DNA from 3 places in the Alishewanella sp. HH-ZS genome. Region 3 is predicted to be linked to each of the others. Evidence: predicted binding sites of a transcription regulator. Region 3 holds the regulator's gene; each other region holds the start of a gene.
What was found. Region 3 encodes MetJ, which represses methionine synthesis genes. Its sites were predicted from a motif close to TAGACGTCTAGACGTCTA; they were not measured.
Positions count from the first base shown of each region.

Region 1 (5,639 bases), on a different contig from region 3:
GGCGCCGCAGCGGATGGCGGATATTACCAGCAGGTGCCACTACGTAAGGCATTATTAGTGCCAGGTAGCGCCAAGCTGAGCTTTCAGTTTACTGACAAGACAGAAGAGCTCAGCTATCCGCAGCAATTCTTTACGGGTCCCAATTTACAGCAAACTTCTGTAGCACTGAGTGCGCCGATGGTGTTTGTTGGCTATGGCCTGGTGTCTGATGCCTTTGCGTTAAATGATTATGCCGGGTTGGATGTCGCAGGTAAGGTGGTGGTGATGCTTGCAGGGCTGCCCGCCAGTCTACCCAGTGAAGAGCGTGCTTACCTAGGCAGTATGAAAACGGAATTTGCCGCTGAGCGCGGTGCCGTCGGTATTTTAACCGTACATACCCCGCAGCAGGAACAAACCCGGCCTTATGCCAACAGTTTGCTGTATTTAAATACGCCCAGTATGACCTGGCTTAATGAAGCCGGCGAACCGGGGCGCGGCTTTGCCCAGTTAAAAGGGAGTGCTTACTTACATCCTGATGCGGCGAAGGCGCTGTTTGCAGCAAGTGGCAAAGTACTGGATGAGATCTTTCAACAACTGGAACAGGATGCCATGCCGCAAGGCTTTGCCCTGAACGGTATTGTTAATCTGCAAAGCGAAAGCAGCCATCAAAGTATTAGCAGTCCTAATGTACTGGCGCTGCTGCCGGGTTCAGATCCGACGTTAAAACACGAAGTTGTGGTGTTAAGCGCGCACTCAGATCATATTGGTTTAGCTAACGACTTACGTACCAGTGATAAAGTGAATAACGGTGCTATGGATAATGCCGCCGGTACCGCGATCTTACTGGAAACCGCGCGCTTATTTGCTGCCTTGCCTGAGACGCCGAAGCGTTCTGTTTTGTTTGTCGCGCTGACCGGTGAAGAGAAGGGCTTACTGGGCGCTGATTACTTCGCCAGGAATCCGCCGCTGGCGATTGAAAAGCTGGTAGCGAACGTCAATCTGGATATGCCGGTACTGCTATATCCGTTTGCTGATCTGATTGCTTTTGGTGCCAATCATTCTACGCTGGGCGATGTCGTCGCCAGCGCGGCAGCAAAAGAGGGCATTAAGCTGAGTGCCGATCCGATGCCAGAGCAGGCGATTTTTACCCGCTCTGACCATTTCCGTCTAGTGCAACAAGGTGTGCCGGCCGTGTTTTTAATGACGGGTTTTACCTCGCAGGATCCGACTCAGGATGGCGGTAAGATCTGGGGCAGTTTCTTTGCCAAGCACTATCATAAGCCCTCAGATGATATTCCGAGTCTGGAACGGGACTACGGCCCGATCCGCTATGATGCCGGTGCGGTCTTTACCAATATTAATTTTAATATTGCGCTGGATGTTGCGAATACCGCTCAGCGGGCGCTGTGGCGGAAACAGAGTTTCTTTACCGGTGTTTTCGGTCGGCCGGATAATTCCGAGCAATAAGGCCTAAACACAAACGGCAGCCTTGGCTGCCGTTTTACTGTTAAATTGCAGGTCTAGCCACCGGCCTGTTTTACCTGATAACCTTTTTGTTGCAGTACAGCCGTAACCTGGTCGCGTTTATCGCCCTGGATCTCTATCACGCCATCTTTTACCGCACCACCACAGGCGCATTTCTTTTTTAGCTCAGAGCAAAGGGCATTCAGTTGCTCTGCACTGCCGGTTATACCACTGATGGTAAGCACAGTTTTGCCGCCACGGCCTTTGGTTTCACGCCTTACCCGCAGCGCACTATCGGCGTAGGCGGTCCCCAGGGTTTCTGGCGCTGCCTTGCTGTTAATACGACCACTGGCAGTAGAATAAACCAGATCGCTATCAGCATGGGCTGGCGCCGCAGGTTCCGCGCCTGTGCTGGCGCCAAGTTGAGCTTGCCAGTCGGCAAGCGAGATCTTCTTACTCATCGGAAAATGGCTTATCAGTTCGAATAGCGCAGAGCTTACTGAGCGCGATGAACGGAGGCAAGTTTTTCTGTGGTCAGCTTGGTTTTTTAGTGGCTTCTGGTAGAATGATGCGCATTATTTTAGAAATCTGGACGGCTATATTTTGAGTAATTCTGTCTCTCTGACCCAGTATCTGCAGTTAAGTGGCTTGACCGAGCTGGCAACGCCAGCTTTTGCTGTCGCGGTAGCACAGCAACAGCAGGCCTTGCGGCAGTACCTTGAGCAAGTCTCGGCGCCAACGGTAAATTGGCAGTACCAGGTGCCCGAGCTTGGCGAGGGTGGGGCCTGTTCATTATTTGGCGTGTTGGCAGCCGAGCCTTATGATTTAACCGCTATTTTGGGCGGTCAAACGGCGGCGAATCAACAAGCACTGGCCAGGCTCAGCCAAATTACCGCTTTTTATCAACAGCAGGCCGGCGTGGCCTGGTTTGGTATCTACCAGGCGCGAGCCAATCCAGCTGGCGAAGCGGTATTGGTCAAACTCAGCTACTTTGGTGCGCCCTCGCGCGCCGAGTTCCCTCTCACCCCTGAGTTTGCCACCATCAGTAACAACAGCAGTGTTGGCTTAAGCGGCAAAGCGAGGGTGATTAACAGTGTCGCCAGTTATTTACAACAGGGTGGCGAATACTATACGTGTGATCCGAAAGTCCAGGCCGAAGCCTGTTTGCCACTCTATGCGCAATCGGGCAGAATACTGGGCATTGTCGATGCCGAAGATTTTCAAGCAGAGGTATTTGATCAGCGCGCGCTGGCGTTACTGGTGGCGGTGTGTCTGACCATTCCGGACTATTTACCGGCCGTATAAGATGGCCTTTTATTAGCACAATAATCCAGGTAGAACATTATGTTTGCTCAGTTAAAACCCGTTGCCACTGATCCTATTCTGGGTCTGATGGCGGCTTACCGTGAAGACCCGAATCCACTGAAAGTTGACCTAGGTGTTGGGGTATATAAAGACGAGCAGGGCCATACGGCGGTGCTGAAGTGCGTTAAGGAAGCAGAAGCACTGCGCCTGAAACAAGAAGACAGCAAGACCTATATCGGCATGGCCGGTGATCTGGGCTTTAACGCCCATATTGAAAAGCTGGCGTTTGGTAATAGCCATCCGGTGTTGCTGGCAAACCGGGTAACTACAGCGCATACGCCTGGCGGCACAGGTGCGTTGCGGGTGGCGGCCGAGTTTATTAAGCGCGCTAATCCTGATGCCACCATCTGGGTTACCACCCCGACCTGGGCTAACCATATTTCATTGTTTCAGGCGGCGGGTCTAAAAGTTAAAGAGTACGCCTATTACGATTACGATACCAAGGGCCTGAAGACTGAGCAGATGTTCGCGGAACTGGCGCAAGTACCCGCCGGCGATGTGGTACTGGTGCATGCCTGCTGCCATAACCCAAGCGGTATGGATCTGAACTTTGAGCAATGGCAGCGTTTTACCGAGCTGGCATTGGAGCGCGGCTTTACGCCGCTGGTTGATATGGCCTATCAGGGCTTTGGTAGTGGCCTGGATGAAGATGCAAAGGGTCTGCGTTATCTGGCAGAACGGGTATCTGAATTGCTGCTGTGTAGCTCCTGCTCGAAGAACTTTGGCTTGTACCGTGAGCGTATCGGTGCTGTAAGTATCGTTTCTGCTGACAGTCAGGTGATGGAGCTGGCGAAAGTGAATCTGCTGAGCGTGGTCCGTTCGATCTATTCTATGCCACCGGCACATGGTGCCATTATCGTTAGCCATATTCTGGACAGTGCGGAATTAACGGCGCTGTGGCATCAGGAGCTGGCGGAAATGCGCGATCGGATCAATAACTACCGGCAGTTAATTATCGATAAGTTTGCCGCCGAAGGTATTACGCAGGATTTCAGCTTTATTGCCCGTCAACACGGTATGTTTAGTTTCCTCGGTATAAACAAAGCGCAGATTGATCGCCTAAGAGATGAATTTAGCATTTATATGGTGGGGTCAAGCCGGGTCAGTATTGCCGGGTTAAATCATGCCAATATTGATTACTTCGCCAAAGCCGTGGCGACGGTATTAAAGGGTTAAGATTGCGGCTGACAGGCCCCGGCTGATCTGGTGTCGCTGGGGCCTGAAGGCGTACTGCAAAACCGCCTGCTGCTGTAATAAGGCATTATTCCGCCTTAGGCTGGGCCGCTGTGTTAGCCGTTTCTGCGCTAACGGTCTGTTCTGCCTGTTGCTCGGTGTTTTGGCTTAGTTTCATTTGTTCAGCGACCAGACGCACGCTATTTTCCAGCGCCTGTTTGGTTTGCACCTTGATCGATTCGCGCACCTCTACCAGTTGACGGTTAAGCAGGTCGCTGGTCATTTCACTCAGGTTATTCAGGCTGTTGGCGCTGGCAGGTGCCGCTAAGGTTAAACCCAGTACAGTGGCCATCATCAGTTTAGTTACAGTTTTCATATCTCTCTCGCTTAGTTAAGGGTTAGTGGTTTACTACGACCTAACTATTACAAGCGATATGCCAACTTTTAATTTTTATTAACTTTATGAAAATTAATGATATTTTTATGGTGGCGTAAACAGCTGCCACCTTAGGTAACAGTCTTATTGCTAAAATATCGTGATTTTGGCTAATTTTTAGTCTTTTATTTGGCGAGGAGTGGCCATCGCTATTTCAGCGGTCGGGTGACAGGTATTCGTTATCATAAAAAGTTCTGAGCCAGTGTGGCCGGTATACCGCCATTAGGGTGATGGCCATACCATTCAGTAAGGCTTCACCAAACCAGATCAGTAACGCCAGCTGGGTATAATTGTGGTAGATGGTATGCCAGCTATAGTCTTGCTGCAGGTAATACCAGAGCGAGGTAAGCAGGATCTTCAGGCTGATGGTCAGGGCGGCACTGATAAAACCGGCGACAAAGATATAAACAAACAGGTGCCGGCTTAGATAGTGATACGACCAGGCAAAGATAGCATAGCTGAATAAGCCCGGCAGAATGAAGGTCGTCAGCGCAAAGACGCCGCCATCGGCCCAATCGACAATACCAAAGGCCTGCAATAATAGCAGCGGCAGGCAACAGATCCAGATCGCAATACGCCAGCCATGACACAACACCAGCGTGGTGATGCCCAGAAAAAACAACTCCAGACCTGATTCAATACCGGCACGCACCGACCACAGCAAGGTGAGGGCGACAGCAGAACCAAACACCAGTGCCTGGTATCCCGGGACCTGCAACAAACGTGGCAGTAGCTCTTTCGGGTAAAAGCGCAGCAACAAAGCAATAAAGACAAGCCAGCTAACAAGTTGCAAAGACGTCATAACAGCACGGGATCAGACTAAGGCTTAGATATTGTAGCGGCCGCGACAGCCTGCTGCCAAGCTGTCGCGAGCTGATAACTAGCGTGCTATTTTAACAGGGCTTTTGCCAGTTGCAGATAATAGGCGCCATTATCCTTAACCCGCTGATAGTCCATTGTTTCTGAACCCAGATGTACTTCTTCCAGTACTTCTTTAATCTCATCCGAAGCGGCGGGTAATTTGGCCAGCGCATTTTCCAGTGTATAGGTTAGCTGATGAATTTCGGTCATGCTGGTTGGATTGAGCTCGCCAGCGAGTAAAGCTGCCAGCTTGCTATTCTGCTCTTGCAGCACACTCAGTGCTTGTTGTGCAGAACTGATTTCCGCACCTTTAAAATGCGCCGGGCGCTCAGAGGCCTGAGCAGTCAAACTTAGGGTTGCC
Region 1 is NZ_LZEJ01000038.1:21,312-26,950, reverse strand. Features, by position in the region: gene A9165_RS13780 (M28 family metallopeptidase) at 1-1,446, shown strand, start outside; gene A9165_RS13775 (translation initiation factor) at 1,500-1,904, opposite strand; gene A9165_RS13770 (GAF domain-containing protein) at 2,047-2,748, shown strand; gene A9165_RS13765 (amino acid aminotransferase) at 2,788-3,984, shown strand; gene A9165_RS13760 (hypothetical protein) at 4,070-4,357, opposite strand; gene A9165_RS13755 (energy-coupling factor ABC transporter permease) at 4,572-5,219, opposite strand; gene A9165_RS13750 (DUF6746 family protein) at 5,306-5,639, opposite strand, start outside.
Region 1: a site for MetJ is predicted at 2,025-2,042, ahead of A9165_RS13775 (translation initiation factor). Genes of this name have one in related genera too.

Region 2 (5,639 bases), on a different contig from region 3:
GGGATTATTGTTACTGCCGCTGCTCGCCATGCAGTTTAGCAGCGAAGTGAACTGGACCGGCTCCGACTTCGTGGTTGCCGGCGTACTGCTTGGAGGCACCGCCTTGCTGATTGAGCTGGGCTGTCGGGTGGGCAACAATCTGGCCGGGCGTGCCGGTTGGGCTTTAGTCGTGCTCACCTCTTTACTGCTGATCTGGATTAATCTGGCTGTCGGCATTATTGGCAGTGAAGATAACCCGGCGAACTTATTGTATCTGGTGGTGTTGGCCGTGACAGCGCTGGGCGCACTGTGGGTCAGGTTTCGAGCACGGGGTATGAGCAAGGTGTTATACCTTAGTGCTGCGCTGCAGCTGGGTGTTGAGCTGGTGATTCAAGTGGCGGATTTAGGGGCGGCACCAGTGATCAATACGGCTTTTGCTTTACTCTGGTTACTGGCGGCGGGATTACTACGAAATTCTGACCCGGAGCGGCCGGGTTCTGAGGCATAATACCCTTGGTTGAAAGTATGGAGTGAGTCAGCCCTATGGCGGCAGAGTGTTATTCTTTTGCAGGTTTTCAGCTGAACCCGGCACAGCGGCAGCTGTATTATCACGGGCAGCGACAGGAGCTAAACAGTCGCTATCTGGATGCCTTGCTGCTGTTGCTGCACCATGCCGGCGAACTGGTTAGCAAACAGCAGTTCTTCGAGCAAGTCTGGCCGGGACTGGTGGTAAGTGATGAGGCCCTGACACAGTGTATCCGGACTTTGCGCCGGGTACTGGGCGACAATGCCACTGCGCCGCGCTTTATTGAAACGGTTCCCAAACATGGTTACCGCTTTATTGCGGCGGTCAGCCGGGAGGATGGCAATTCGCAAGTAGGCGTTGGCGCAAGCTTAACCCCGACGGCAGGGCCGGTTGCTAACGAAACTCAGCGCGAGCGGCAGCGACAACACCTCTGGTTCAGTATCGGTTATGGTGTGGCCGGTGCAGCTGTGGCCGGCTTAACCGGTGGCATGCTGTATGGTTTGCTGGCGGCGCTGCAAGCCCTGAACAGCGGCAGTCAGGCCATGTCATTTTTGCTGGTGCTGTTAAGTGTTACGACCTTGCTGGCGTTAGTGGCCGGCGCTGCGATTGCCGCCGCTATCAGCGCCGCACAGCTATGGCGGTCGCAGCAACCGCTCTGGACCCTGTTGGCCGGGTCGCTGGCAGGTTTGTTGGTTGGCGCCTTTGTCAGTGTGCTACTCAAAGATATGCTGATCCTGTTTTTTGGCCGCAGCCCGGCGCAGTTGACCGGAGCTACCGAAGGTTTGCTGATTGGCCTTGCTGTGGCAACAACTGTGCTGTTGCTGCGTCGACAACCACACTTTTACCGTTTAGGTTTTGCGCTGCTGCCCGGTATGCTGGCCGGACTGTTGATTAGCCTTAGCGGCGGCGTCTTACTGGCCGGCAGTCTGGCGCAACTGGCGGCGGAATTTCCTCAGGCAACGCTGGGTAAAATCTTACTGCCAGAGGGTTTTGCCCGCATCGGCCTTGGCAACGGCTGGCTCCATCTTAGCGCCATGCTCGAAGCCGGGCTCTTTAGCGCGGGTCTGGCACTGGGGTTGCAACGGGCGCAACAGCGCCTTTCGCCAGTTGAATAAAGGTAGCAATGGGCGTGTTTTGCCGTTCTTGCTGGCGACAGCCGACATAGATATGTTTTTGGATACCGCGCTCGCCCAATCTGAGTAAACTCAGTGGCAGTTTGCTGGCGTACTGACGGGCCAGCCAGTCGGGCAGGGCGGTGACACCGCGATCGGCTGCCACCATTTGCAGAATAATATCAGTATCTTCCAGAGTTTTATGCTGTCTGGGCAGACATTGTGCCGGCAGTAAAAACTGCTGAAAAATATCCAGCCGGCTTAGCTCTACCGGATAGGTTAACAGCCGCTCCTTGCTAAGCTGCGCTGCGCTCACCTGCTGTTGCTGGCTAAGCGGATGCTGCTTGCTGACCACCAGCACTAACTCATAAGGGAATACGGCTTCAAACTCGATAGCCGCTTTGCGGATCGGATCCGGGGTGATTAACAGATCGATCTCCTGATTAAACAACGCTGCCATGCCACCGAATTGAAACTGTTGCCTCACATCGATATCCATCCCCGGCGCTGCCGCCAGAAAGGGTTTTACAACCTGCAGCAACCACTGGTAGCAGGGATGGCACTCCATGCCGATATGCAGGGTACCGGCCTCATTGCTGGCAAACTGCTGCAGCTTTTGCTCTAGCCGTTCAAACTGTGGCAGTAAACGTTCGGCCTGGCTTAGCAGATAGCTGCCGGCCTGAGTTAGCCGCACCGAACGACCATCCTTATCCCACAGCGCGGTACCCGCCTGCTGTTCCAGTTTTTTAATGCTGTGGCTCAGTGCCGATTGCGTCAGATGCAGTGCCGTGGCGGCGGCTGTCACCGAGCCCTGGCGGGCTAATTCGCGCAGAATTGCCAGATGGATCCGTTCTATCATGATATTTATGATCTAATTTCATTGGTTTATGAAAATATACCATTTTTGTTCATTAAATAAAGTTGTTAATGTTTAGCCATCCAGATGGATATAAAAGGAGGGCACGATGGCAATATTACACAACCTGGGTTTTCCGCGGATTGGCCGCAAACGGGAATTAAAAAAGGCGCTGGAAGCGTACTGGCAGGGCCAGAGCAGCGAGAGTGAGCTGGAGCAGACCGCAGCACAGCTAAGAGCGCAAAACTGGCAACTGCAACAAGGTCTGGACTGGCTGCCGGTTGGCGATTTTTCGCTGTATGATCAGGTGCTGGATTTAAGTTTTACGCTTGGTAATATCCCGGCCCGGCTGCAGCACTTAGCCGGCAGTGAGCTGGACAATTATTTCCGGCTGGCACGCGGCCGCTCGGCACAGGACAGTGCGTGCAGCTGTATTCATGCCGGCGAAATGACCAAGTGGTTTGATACCAACTATCACTATATCGTGCCGGAAGTGACCGCCCAGACCGAGTTTTCGTTACAAAGCAGCCGGCTGTTACAGCAATTTCGCGAAGCGAAGGCTCAGGGCGTTCAGGCCAAACCGGTGTTGATTGGCCCCTTAACCTATCTGTGGCTATGTAAGGCCAAAGATCAGTCTGAGCCCCTGGCGCTGCTGCCACGGCTACTGCCGGTATATCAGCAGTTATTGCAGACACTGCAGCAAGCCGGGGCCGAATGGATCCAGCTGGATGAGCCGATACTGGCAACAGAGCTTAGTGAGCCGTGGCAACTGGCTTTTGTTAGCGCCTATAGTCTGCTGGCAGAGGTGCCGGTTAAGCTGCTGCTGGCCAGCTATTTTGGCCAGCTGGGAGCCAATTTACCCTTATTGCAGGCGTTACCTGTTGCCGGCATCCATCTGGATGCAGTGCGGGGCCGCGCTGAGGTGCAGCAGGTGTTACAGGGGTTGGCGCCGCAACAGGTGTTATCACTGGGCGTGATCGATGGCCGTAATATCTGGAAAACCGATCTGACAGCAGTACTCGACTGGCTGGAGCCGATTGCGGCTTTGCTGGGGGATCGGTTGTGGCTGGCGCCTTCCTGTTCTTTGTTGCATGTACCGGTAGATCTGGACAGCGAGCAGAAACTGCTACCAGAGCTGAAAAACTGGTTAGCCTTTGCCAAACAGAAGTTGCAGGAGTTGCAGATCCTGGGGCTGGCGCTTAACCAGGGGCGGTTGCTGGTGGCAGAAGCGTTAATTGACAATGCGGCGGCGATCGCCAGTCGCCGTCAGTCTGCGCTGGTGCATAATCCGGCGGTGCAGCAGGCGCTACAGCAGATCCGGCCTGAGCAGGCACAGCGGCAAAGTCCTTATCCGGTAAGGGCGCAACAGCAAGCGGCACGTTTTGCCCTGCCACTGTACCCTACAACGACTATTGGTTCTTTCCCGCAAACGACGGCCATTCGTCAGGCGCGGCTGGCACTGAAAAAAGGCACTATCTCGCCGGCGCAATATCGGGATCAGATGCAAACGGAAATTGCTCATGCGGTGGCGCAGCAGGAACAACTGGGGTTGGATGTGCTGGTGCATGGCGAGGCAGAGCGCAACGATATGGTGGAGTACTTTGGTGAGCAGTTATCGGGCTTTGCCTTTAGCCAGCATGGCTGGGTGCAATCTTACGGTTCGCGCTGCGTCAAACCCCCTATTATTTATGGCGATATCAGCCGGCCCCAGCCGATGACAGTGGCCTGGACCCAATATGCCCAGTCGCTGACCACTAAACCGATGAAAGGGATGTTAACCGGGCCTGTTACCATGTTGAACTGGTCTTTTGTGCGCGATGATCAGCCGCGGCAGCAAACCTGTCTGCAGTTAGCACTGGCGATCCGGCAGGAAGTTAAGGATCTGGAAGCCGCTGGTGTCGGGATCATCCAGATTGATGAAGCCGCACTGCGTGAAGGTTTGCCACTACGGCAAAGCGAGTGGCAACAGTATCTGGACTGGGCGGTGTTTGCCTTTAAACTCTGTGCCAACGGTGTGGCTGACAGTACGCAAATCCATACCCATATGTGTTACTCCGAGTTTAACGACATTATCGCTGAGATCGCGGCGCTGGATGCCGATGTGATTACAATAGAAACGTCACGTTCCGATATGGAGTTACTGCGCGCCTTTGAGCACTTTGCCTATCCGAATCAAATCGGACCCGGTGTTTATGATATTCACTCGCCCAATACCCCCACCACAGCGCAGATGGTTAAGCTGATGCAAAAGGCGGCGCAGCAGATCCCGGCACAGCGGTTGTGGGTCAATCCGGACTGTGGTTTGAAAACCCGGCAGTGGAGTGAGGTATTGCCGGCACTGAAGAATATGGTGGCGGCCGCACAGCAGTTGCGCCAGGCCTACTAGCATAAAGCAGCGGGGTTATCCCCGCTGCGTATTTTGTAGTTGCGAATACTGTTTGCTCAGTATCTGCTGATATTGCTTAAAGCGTTCCTGTACCCGTTGCTCAAGGGGGGCACTTTGCAGCAGGGAGAGCGCGTTGCGGGCTACCGGCAGGGTATCAGCACTGACGCCGCTACATTTGGTCATCGCCTGCAACAGGCTTAGTGCCAGCGCAGGGTTAGTCGGCATCTCCTTGCTGGCCCGACTGAATATCAGTACCGCCTTGCCATATTCCTGTTGTTGGTAGGCTTCCGTAGCCTGCTGGATCAGCTGTTTTAGCTGCTGGTAGAGGGCTTCATAACGGCGTTGTTCGGTATTAAGCAATAACCGTTGGCTGTCGGTTAAAAAATTGGCCTTATCCAACTGTTTTCGAAGCTGGCTAACGTAAAATTGGCAGCCATAAATATCACCCGTTTCAAAATAGGCTTTGGCGGCATCCAAACAGGTTTCGGGATGGTGCTCTTGCTCCGTAAGTTGTTGGTACTTAGCTAATAATTGCTTGGCCTCTGCAAGTTTACCTTTAGCGCAAAGCAGCCTGACCTGTAAAATCTGTAAATCAAAGGCAATCAGTTCCGGGCTAAAGCGTTTTACCAGACTATCCAGCAATTTACCGACATGCCCCAACGCATTGGCCCGGTCAATCGGTGCTTGCTGATTGGCGTTATCAATAATACAGCGGGCATGATTCAGGTAATTTTGTGCTGAATCATGCATCGAGTGGCGGGCCAGACCGGCAATTTTGTG
Region 2 is NZ_LZEJ01000065.1:909-6,547, reverse strand. Features, by position in the region: gene A9165_RS15875 (hypothetical protein) at 1-487, shown strand, start outside; gene A9165_RS15870 (winged helix-turn-helix domain-containing protein) at 523-1,620, shown strand; gene A9165_RS15865 (LysR family transcriptional regulator) at 1,559-2,476, opposite strand; gene metE (5-methyltetrahydropteroyltriglutamate--homocysteine S-methyltransferase) at 2,583-4,859, shown strand; partial or broken gene A9165_RS15855 (response regulator) at 4,875-5,639, opposite strand, start outside.
Region 2: a site for MetJ is predicted at 2,542-2,559, ahead of metE (5-methyltetrahydropteroyltriglutamate--homocysteine S-methyltransferase). Genes of this name have one in related genera too.

Region 3 (5,639 bases):
ATACCGGGGTACGTTGTAACTCGGCGGAAGCAACCTGTTGGATCTGCAGATCCGGATCCAGGAATACCAGCCCATCCGAGGTACCTACCCAAATCCGGCCAGTCGCGTCTTCCAGTAAACTATGTACCTGCTCTGAGGGCAAGCCATCAGCCCGGTGCCAGACCCGGCGCTGGCCAGCTTCATCCTGCAAATACAAGCCTTTACCTTCAGTGGCGATCCACAATCGACGCTGACTATCCAGCAGCACCCGGTTAATCAGTACCCCCAGCGGCGGATAGGCGTGCCAGACACCATTGCTAACTTTGACTAATCCGCCGCGGGAACCGGCAATCCAAAGATCTTGCTGCCAATCGACATGGAAAGTTCTGACCCCGACATCCGGTAAGCCAGTTTCCGGACTACGGTCAAAAATTTTGAATTCGCGGCCATTGTAACGCGCGACACCTTCCCAAGTGCCAAACCATAAATAGCCATCTGCGGTCTGAGCCAGCGCATTAATGGTGTTGTGGGGTAAGCCATCTCGGGTATTCAGGCTTTCTTTAAAATAATTATCCAGCGCCGGCACCGGGCCGGGCTCGGAATGAAATTTGGCAGGGGTAGCGCCAGCGCCGGGCGCGATGGCCAGAAAGATGCACAACAACCAGCAACACAGGTGCAATAATGGCATGCAGATAATCCATTCATCCGTTGCAGCAGGCAATACTGCCGTTATGCTCAGATTACCTGAGTTTTAGCTTAATTGCCAAGTCATACCAGCATTTAGGGCGTGTTGACGTTCGCTGCTTGTTTTTTCCGCAAAGATTAACACGCCTTAGACTAACGAACAGACTTCACTAACTCCGCTAAGTCTGCATGCAAACCACCGGCCGTTACCAACAGGCCGGCGCCCGGACCTTTCAGCACCAGCGGGTTCTGCTGATACCAGTCAGATGTGATAACAAAGATATTGTCACAGGGTGCCAATGCAGCCAGCGGCGCCTTGTTGTCCACAGCAACTAAACGGACACTGGCCTGTACCTGCCCGTCAGCTAAGCGCAGACTGGCGGCGTAACGCAGCACCTTATTTTCGGCAGTTGCCTTAGCATAAGCCTCAGCCAGCATCAGATCCAATTGCTGACGCTGACGCCAAAATCCGGCCAGATCACCGTCTGCTAACCCGGCAGGTAACAGTGGTTCCAGCTCAATATCCGCTAATTCTAACTCTGCACCCAGCTCACGAGCCAATACCAGCAGCTTACGCTGGACATCTTTACCAGAAAGATCATCGCGTGGATCTGGTTCGGTATAGCCCAGCTGCTGTGCTTGTAACACCAGTTCAGAAAAGGCTGTAGTACCATCATACTGACACAATAACCAGGATAGCGTACCAGAAAATACCCCGCTCACCTCGCGGATCTGATCGCCACTTTGTAATAACTCCTGCATCACCCGCTGTACCGGGATCCCGGCACCGACGGTGGTGTTACTCAACCAGCGTAAACTACTAAGCTCCAATGCCTGCAGGATCTGCTGATATTCAGAACCCGGCAAGGTAACACCTTGTTTATTGGCACTGATCAGATGACAACCTGCGGCGATAAAGGCCGGATAGAGCCTGGCAAAGTCCTGACTGGGTGTGATATCAATCAATACCTTGGGGCTGGGCAGTGCTGCCAGATAGGCAACTAAACTTGCCTGCTGATAAGGCTTGGCATCGCTAAAAGCACTGGACCAAGCCTGACTCTCGATGGTATCGCTGAGTAAGGCTTGGCGCGAGTTCAGGATAGCGCAAAGATTAAGTCTGATCTGGCCGGCAAAGCGTTGTTGCTGCGATGCCAGTAATCGTAAAAATTCGGCGCCGACCTTACCGGTACCGGCGACCACGATATTGAGCGTTGTCAAAGGCGCTGCGACACCCGATTTTACTTGCTTAAAATCACTCATGCTACTTCCACTTACTGCTGTTGTACCGCAGCCACGGCATCCAGTGCCAGAGCTAAATCGGCAATAAGATCCTGGGCTAATTCAATACCAACCGACGCCCGAATCAGTGTTGCCCCTATCCCGGCAGTGGCCTGGGCCGCTGCGTCCATAGAGGCATGGGTCATGGTCGCAGGATGACAAATCAAACTTTCCGTCCCGCCTAAAGACTGCGCCAGCGTGAAGTAGCGTAAGTTACTGAAAAAGGTGGTCAGTAAGGCTGGCGGGGCGCTTAACTCGAAGCTGCACATGGCGCCGAAGCCAGATTGCTGGCGCTTAGCAATCTGATGGCCGGGATGATCCACCAGGCCGGGATAGTACACCTTACCAATCAGCGGGTGTTGTTGCAGAAAGGCCACCACCTCGGCGGTATTCTGCTGCTGCAACTGCAAGCGAGGGGTCAGAGTCCGCAAACCACGTAAGGTTAAATAACTATCAAAAGCGCCTGCTGTGAGGCCAAGGCAGTTCGCCCACCATTTCAACTCGTCACCGCAGGCTTGCGTTTTACAGATCACCGCACCACCAATCACATCGCTGTGGCCATTAATAAACTTGGTGGTCGAATGCACCACCAGATCGGCCCCCAGTGCCAACGGCCGCTGTAATGCCGGCGACAGGAAGGTGTTATCTACCACGACCTTTGCGGTCAGACTTTTTGCCAGCTGGCACACCGCAGCAATATCAGTGATTTGCAGCAAGGGGTTGCTCGGTGTTTCCAGCCAGATCATCGCCGGTGCCGCCCGCTTAATCTGTTCAGGCCAATCCGGCTGTTGAAAATTGACAATCACCAGCTGGAACGCCTGCTTCTTCTGCGCCAGATTAGTAAAAAGACGGTAGCTGCCACCGTAGCAATCATGTGGGATCACCAAGGTATCAGCCGGGGTCAATAACTGCAGCGCTAACAGACACGCCGACATTCCGGTATTGGTAACAATGGCTTTGGCACCACCTTCCAGCTCCGCCAGGGCTTCACCGAGAATATCGCGGGTAGGATTATTCGAGCGCGAATAATCATAAGGACCGGGCTGACCAAAGGCCGGCAACTGATAAGTCGAGGTCAGGTAAAGGGGCGGCGTGATGGCACCGAAGGCGGTATCTTCAGCGATACCTGCCCGGGCGCTAATCGTAGCGGGATGGCGATGACTCATGCTTTAACTCTTTTAGATGTTTAGACGTCTAAAAGTATATTCATTATTAACTGGAAGTCAAACCATTTAGCCGTCTATAATCTTTATTTGTTGCACACTATTTGACTCACCGACAGAAAGCAGTAGAATTCCCGTTTTGCGCTACGCTGCAAAACAAAAATTAACGACAAGGGATCCCTTATGGCTAAGTGGAATGGTGAATATATTCACCCCTATGCAGAACACGGTAAAAAATCAGAACAAGTTAAAAAAATTACCGTCTCGATACCGCTGAATGTTTTAAAAGTTTTAACCGATGAACGTACCCGCCGCCAGGTCAATAATCTGCGGCATGCCACTAACAGTGAGTTACTGTGCGAAGCTTTCCTGCATGCTTTTACCGGTCAGCCGCTACCGGCAGACGACGACTTGCGTAAAGATAATCCACATCAAATCCCGGCTGAAGTCAGACAAATCCTGACCAGCATGGGTAAAGAAATTCCGGTGATTATCGAAGCCGACAGCGATGAAGAATAAATAACGCTAACCGGTTCGCAATAAAAAACCGCCTTTCGGCGGTTTTTTATTTACTGGCAATCATACTCTCAGGCATCAAAGTAGGCTGCCGGCATCGGGATCCTGGCTACCCCTGAGCTGACTGCCGCTTCAGCTACCGCACGGGCGACCCGTGGTAATAACCGGGGATCCATAGGCTTCGGAATAATGTAGCCTTTACCAAACTCCAGACTACTAACTTTAGCCGCCAATAGCACTTCCTGCGGTACCGGCTCCTTGGCAATAGCCCGGATCGCCTGCACGGCTGCCAGCTTCATCTCATCATTAATCACACTGGCGCGCACATCCAATGCACCACGGAAAATAAAGGGGAAGCACAGCACGTTATTCACCTGATTCGGATAATCCGAGCGCCCGGTAGCCATAATCAAATCACCACGCTCGGCGTGCGCCAGTTCAGGTTTAATCTCTGGATCCGGGTTGGAACAGGCAAAGATCACCGGCTTATCCGCCATCAGGCTTAATGCTGCCGGCGGCAGGACATCGGGACCGGAAACACCAACGAAGACATCAGCACCCTGCAACGCATCTTCCAGGGTCCTTTTATCGGTATTGTTCGCAAATAGCTGCTTGTACTGGTTCAAATCTTCACGCCGGGTATGGATCACCCCCTTGGTATCAAGCATATAGATATGCTCACGCATAGCGCCGCACTTGATCAGCAGCTCCATACAGGCAATGGCAGCCGCGCCGGCACCCATACAAACAATAATGGCTTTGCGGATATCTTTGCCCTGGATCTCCAGCGCGTTTAACAGGCCGGCAGCAGTGACAATAGCGGTACCGTGCTGGTCATCATGGAATACCGGGATATTACAGCGCTTAATCAGTTCCTGCTCAATCTCAAAGCACTCCGGCGCCTTGATATCCTCCAGGTTAATACCACCAAAGGTGTCAGCTATATTGGCGACCGTGGTAATAAATTCTTCAGTAGTGCGGTGCGATACTTCAATATCAATTGAATCCAGGCCGGCAAAGCGTTTGAATAGCAGCGCCTTACCTTCCATTACCGGCTTTGACGCCAGATGGCCCAGGTTGCCCAACCCCAGGATCGCCGTGCCGTTAGAGATTACGGCGACCATATTGCCTTTGGCAGTGTATTTGTAAATGTTGTCCGGATCTGCGGCAATTTCACGCACCGGTTCAGCCACACCGGGGCTGTAAGCCAGTGCCAGATCGGTAACGGTTTCGGCAGCTTTGCTGATTTCGATACTGATTTTCCCTGGGCGAGGTTCTGCGTGATAACGCAGCGCTTGTTCTCTGAAATCTGACATTCCAATTTTTTCCTGAGTAAGTGTAGGTACAGACTACGGCACTAATTTATAGGTTTTTTGTTATACAGCGGGCCGGTGGTCGGCTCATTCTAATGAGCTCTGATCTGGAAAAACACTGAAATCGTGCTGGACGTACCAGACTAAGGCAGTAACGTCATTACGACTTTGGTATAATTCGTAACCAGTTATAACAAGAAAATGCTCAGCCGCCAAGAGTTCTGGACATCCAATTATCTGCGCTGTGTTCTGCTTAGCAGGCGCTGACGAAGGATTTAACAGGCGAGCGCAGTTACTCAAACCTGGAATGGAACGCAAATTTGGCTGCGCCAGTTGCTCACATTATGTTAACCGACACACTTGTTTACAATCTGCTTCTGACCAAAACTTGACCCTCAGCCGTATGTAGCTAAAATCGACACCATTAACTGTTTTTTAACCAGAGGTTTTATGAAAGCGCTACTTTTAGCAGCCCTGTTGTGCAGCACTGCATCCCTGACTTTATATTCAAATACCAGTTATGCCAGCGCGGCGGATAATGACCGGGTATGTGCCGATACCGATTGCAGTAAAGAACTGCGCCGACTGATCAGATTGGCGCGAAGCGGCAGCGGTGATGCAGCAGCATTGGTAGCAATGGCTCACGCGACCGGCGATGGTCTGGAGCAAAGTAACGAGCAAGCCATTCGTTATTTGCGGATGGGCG
Region 3 is NZ_LZEJ01000022.1:32,845-38,483, reverse strand. Features, by position in the region: gene A9165_RS10295 (ligand-binding sensor domain-containing diguanylate cyclase) at 1-667, opposite strand, end outside; gene A9165_RS10290 (aspartate kinase) at 817-1,923, opposite strand; gene metB (cystathionine gamma-synthase) at 1,935-3,107, opposite strand; gene metJ (met regulon transcriptional regulator MetJ) at 3,288-3,623, shown strand; gene A9165_RS10275 (malic enzyme-like NAD(P)-binding protein) at 3,692-4,936, opposite strand; gene A9165_RS10270 (tetratricopeptide repeat protein) at 5,384-5,639, shown strand, end outside.